2 regions of the Pseudomonas sp. 1928-m genome follow, and region 2 is predicted to be linked to the other one. Evidence: predicted binding sites of a transcription regulator. Region 2 holds the regulator's gene; the other holds the start of a gene.
The links. Region 2 encodes LexA, which represses DNA repair genes until DNA is damaged. Its sites were predicted from a motif close to CTGTNTNNNNANACAG; they were not measured.

Region 1: a site for LexA is predicted at 1,139-1,154, ahead of recN (DNA repair protein RecN). Genes of this name have one in related genera too.

Annotation. Positions count from the first base shown of each region.
Region 1 is NZ_JARIXO010000002.1:94,655-96,837, reverse strand. Features, by position in the region: gene recN (DNA repair protein RecN) at 1-1,114, opposite strand, end outside; gene grpE (nucleotide exchange factor GrpE) at 1,271-1,840, shown strand; gene dnaK (molecular chaperone DnaK) at 1,940-2,183, shown strand, end outside.
Region 2 is NZ_JARIXO010000001.1:1,925,742-1,927,924, forward strand. Features, by position in the region: gene sulA (SOS-induced cell division inhibitor SulA) at 1-320, opposite strand, end outside; gene lexA (transcriptional repressor LexA) at 576-1,187, opposite strand; gene P3C18_RS08690 (TetR/AcrR family transcriptional regulator) at 1,460-2,167, shown strand.

The DNA.
Region 1 (2,183 bases), on a different contig from region 2:
CGGCGTTGTTGCGCAGGGTGCTGAGTTCCGCTGCTTTTTCCTGGTAATGCCGTTCGAAGGCGGCCAGTTCGTCGCTCAGGCGTTCGGCGGCCTGATCGTCTGCGTTAAGGCTTTCCAGCTCCTCGAATAGCTGTTGTTGCATAGCACCCAACTCGGTCGGTTGGATGCGGTGCTTGCGCGCCAGGGTGTAGATCGCGTCCAGGCGTTCTTCCATCTGCTGCAAGCGTTCGGGGTCGGCGTCGAAATGGTCGAGAAAACGGTTCAGCTCGCCGACCGCTTCTTCCACCTGGATTTGCGCGCTGGCCAGCAGGTTGGTGGCTTCACTCAATGCGCCGGGTTGGCCTTGGAAGGCGCTGAGGCGATTAAGGCTGCTGGTCAGGGCTGATAGAACGTTGCCGGCGTCGTTCTCGCTGCATTGCTCAATCACCAGGCGGCAGGCGCTGAGCAGGCTTTCCGCGTTGGTCAGGTTCTTGTGTTCCTGCTCCAGGTTGTCCAGCTCGTCTTCGCCGAGGGCCAGGTTGTCGAGTTCTTCCAGCTGGTAGCTGAGCAGTTGATGACGCGCGCGCTGTTCGTCGCCGATGCTGGAAACCCGTTCCAGCTCGTTCTTGGTCTGCTTCCAGCGCTGTGCGGCGAGCTGCACCTGGCGCGCCAGTTCCTGGCTGCCGGCGTATTCGTCGAGCAGGCGGCGGTGGGTGTCGGGCTTGAGCAGGGATTGGTGCTCATGCTGGCTGTGGATGTCGATCAGCAGCTCGCCCAGGGCCTTGAGGTCGCCTTGTGGGCAGGGTGAACCATTGATATAGCCACGCGAGCGGCCTTCGGCGGTGATTACCCGGCGCAGGATGCACGGGCCGTCATTGTCCAGATCACGCTCGGCCAGCCAGGCGCGGGCTTCGGGGATGTCGTGCAGGTCGAAGCTGGCGAGGATGTCCGCCTTGTCTGCGCCGGGGCGCACCACGCCGCTGTCGGCGCGATCACCCAGGGTCAGGCCGAGGGCGTCGAGCATGATCGACTTGCCGGCACCGGTTTCCCCGCTGATCACGCTCATGCCGGCGTCCAGCTCTAGATCAAGGTGTTCAACGATGGCGTAGTTGTGTACGGACAGGTGCACCAGCATGGCGAGGGCCTCCCAAGTTCATGTCTGGTTATTTATACAGTGTTTTTTTGTGGGCTGACAATCCGTCTGCTGTCCTTGAAACCAGATTTTTTGACCCCATATAGCGGTCAGGTACGTGAGTTGAGGCTCGCGTCGGATTTATAAGAGGAGAGACGCATGGCTGACGAACAGACCCTGGATACGCAGAACCCCGATGTACAAACAGCTGCCGAAGCGGCTGCGGGCGATGACCTGGTTGCCCGCGTGCAAGCGCTGGAAGAGCAACTGGCCACTGCGCAGGATCAGTCGCTGCGCATGGCTGCCGATCTGCAGAACGTGCGTCGCCGCGCCGAGCAGGATGTAGAGAAGGCGCACAAATTCGCTCTGGAGAAATTCGCCAACGACCTGTTGCCGGTGGTGGATAGCCTGGAGCGCGGCCTTGAGCTGTCGAATCCTGATGATGAGGCGATCAAGGCAGTACGTGAGGGCATGGAGCTGACGCTCAAGCTGTTCGGCGACACCCTCAAGCGTCACCAGTTGGAAGCCATTGACCCGCATGGCGCGCCGTTCAACGCCGAGCACCATCAGGCGATGGCGATGCAGGAAAGCACCAGCGTCGAGCCTAACAGCGTGCTCAAAGTGTTCCAGAAGGGCTACATGCTCAATGGTCGTCTGCTGCGCCCCGCCATGGTGGTGGTCAGCAAGGCGCCGGTAGAAGCGCCGCCATCGATCGATGAGCAGGCTTGAAATTCGCCGAGCTGCCCCCATTAAACAGTCAAGCGTTTTAGTGCTACCGCCGCTGGCAACGATCAGCGGCGGGATTATCAAAGTTTCGGGAGAGTGAAGATGGGCAAAATTATTGGTATCGACCTGGGGACCACCAACTCGTGCGTCTCGGTTCTGGAAAACGGTGTCGCTAAAGTTATCGAAAACGCTGAAGGCGCGCGTACTACGCCGTCGATCATCGCGTATGCCAACGACGGTGAAATCCTCGTCGGCCAGTCGGCCAAGCGTCAGGCCGTGACCAATCCGCATAACACCCTGTATGCGGTAAAGCGTCTGATCGGTCGTCGTTTTGAAGAAGACGTCG
Region 2 (2,183 bases):
TCGCCGCGTGGGTGCAGTAGCAGGATACGTTCGCGGTTCAGGCCTGCTTCGCGCAGCCAAGCCTGGGTAAGGCTTGAGGGTGGCGCGATCAGGGTCAGCCAGCGTGCGTCGTGGTTGTCGCTAAGCTCACGCAGAATCGGCGCGAGAAGGTTCAGGCAGTGCCCGGCTGCGCCCCGCAGCGACAGTTCACTGAACGCCTCTGTCCCATCATCCTGCCAAGGCAGCTCAGCGCTATCGGCAAGTAATGGCGTCACCGTCGATGCCAGAAATGCATCGAACAAAGGCAGTTGTGTACGGTTCAGTGAATGTGGGAACTGCATAGATCCTCCACTAGCAGGTGGTTGAAAACTACCTGCGTTGTCGATACTGCGTTAAAAATGCCCTCGGCAAACCGCTTGCGGTTAACGCGCTTCAGCGCGGCCCGAAGGGCGAGTGGAACGAGTAATGCTCATTTACAGCCGTAAACTCCGCTTCCTCGGCCATTTTTTCCTTGTCTCGCCTGCCTCGGCTCGGGCTTCCTGCTTCGCTCTACCTCCTGCATCCATGCAGTCGTCGCCTACGTTTTCAACGGCCTGCTAGCGGCGGATAACGCCGACGCTCAAACCTTCAATAATCAGGTCCTGTTCTTCCAGGTTTACTTCGATCGGCGCGAACTCTGGGTTTTCGGCAATCAGCCAAACCTTGTTGCCCTCGCGCTTGAAGCGTTTGACGGTCACTTCATCGTCGAGGCGCGCCACTACTACTTGCCCGTTACGGGCTTCGCGGGTGGTGTGCACGGCCAGCAGGTCGCCATCGAAAATACCGATGTCTTTCATGCTCATGCCGCGTACGCGCAGCAGGTAGTCGGCCTTGGGGTGGAAGAAGTCTGGATTGATCTTGCAGGACTCTTCGACATGCTGCTGCGCCAGGATCGGCGCACCTGCGGCGACGCGGCCAATCACCGGCAAGCCTTCGTCTTCCTCGGCATTGGGCTCGAAGCCTGGAATGCGAATGCCGCGTGAAGCGCCAGGGGTCATTTCGATTGCACCCTTACGAGCCAAGGCTTTGAGGTGCTCTTCTGCTGCGTTAGGTGATTTGAAACCCAGTTTCAAGGCGATTTCCGCTCGGGTAGGCGGGTAGCCGTTGTCTTCAAGGCACTGCTTGATGAAAGCAAGAATTTCAGCTTGGCGCGGCGTCAGTTTTAGCATGGTCGGCTCTGTTTTTTTGTACAGTGACTGGGATTATATACAGTGATCAGCGGTTGGCAATCCTTGTGTTCTGATCTCTACTCAATTGACCTTTATGTCGTCTGTTGCAGCGCACTGTTACTCGGGTCTCTCACGGGGCGTCTAGCTAGGGTTAACCTGTGCCTTCAGCGGATGTCTGTGACCACCCGGCCACAAGATGGTTTGCCCGGCTTGACAAGGCGGGCGGCTGAAACGTATGTTTCAAACAAGTGTTTGTTCAGATGAAAAGAGTCATGGCCCAGTCGGAAACCGTTGAACGCATTCTTGATGCGGCAGAGCAGCTTTTTGCGGAGAAAGGTTTCGCAGAAACCTCTTTGCGTTTGATCACCAGCAAGGCAGGGGTAAACCTGGCTGCGGTGAATTACCACTTCGGCTCGAAGAAGGCCCTGATTCAGGCAGTGTTCTCGCGCTTTCTCGGGCCTTTCTGCGTAAGCCTGGAGCGTGAACTGGATCGCCGTCAGGCCAAGCCGGAAACCAAGGTCAGCCTCGAAGAGCTGCTTGAGTTGTTGGTTGAGCAGGCTCTGGCAGTAAAGCCGCGCAGTGGTAATGACCTGTCAATCTTTATGCGGCTGCTGGGCCTGGCTTTTAGCCAGAGCCAGGGGCACCTGCGCAAGTACCTCGAAGAGGTGTACGGCAAGGTGTTCCGCCGCTATATGCAGCTGGTGCATGAGGCCGCTCCACGCATCCCTCCACTGGAACTGTTCTGGCGTGTGCACTTTATGCTCGGCGCTGCAGCGTTCAGCATGTCCGGGATCAAGGCCCTGCGGGCCATGTCGGAAACCGATTTCGGCGTTAATACCTCGATTGAGCAGGTGATGCGCCTGATGGTGCCGTTTCTGGCTGCCGGCATGCGTTCGGAAACCGGTCTGACCGATGAAGCCCTGGCCAGCGCACAGCTCAAGCCGCGCACCAAAACGCCAGCCGTCCCCAGCAAAGTTTGACCTCGGCGGGTGGGCT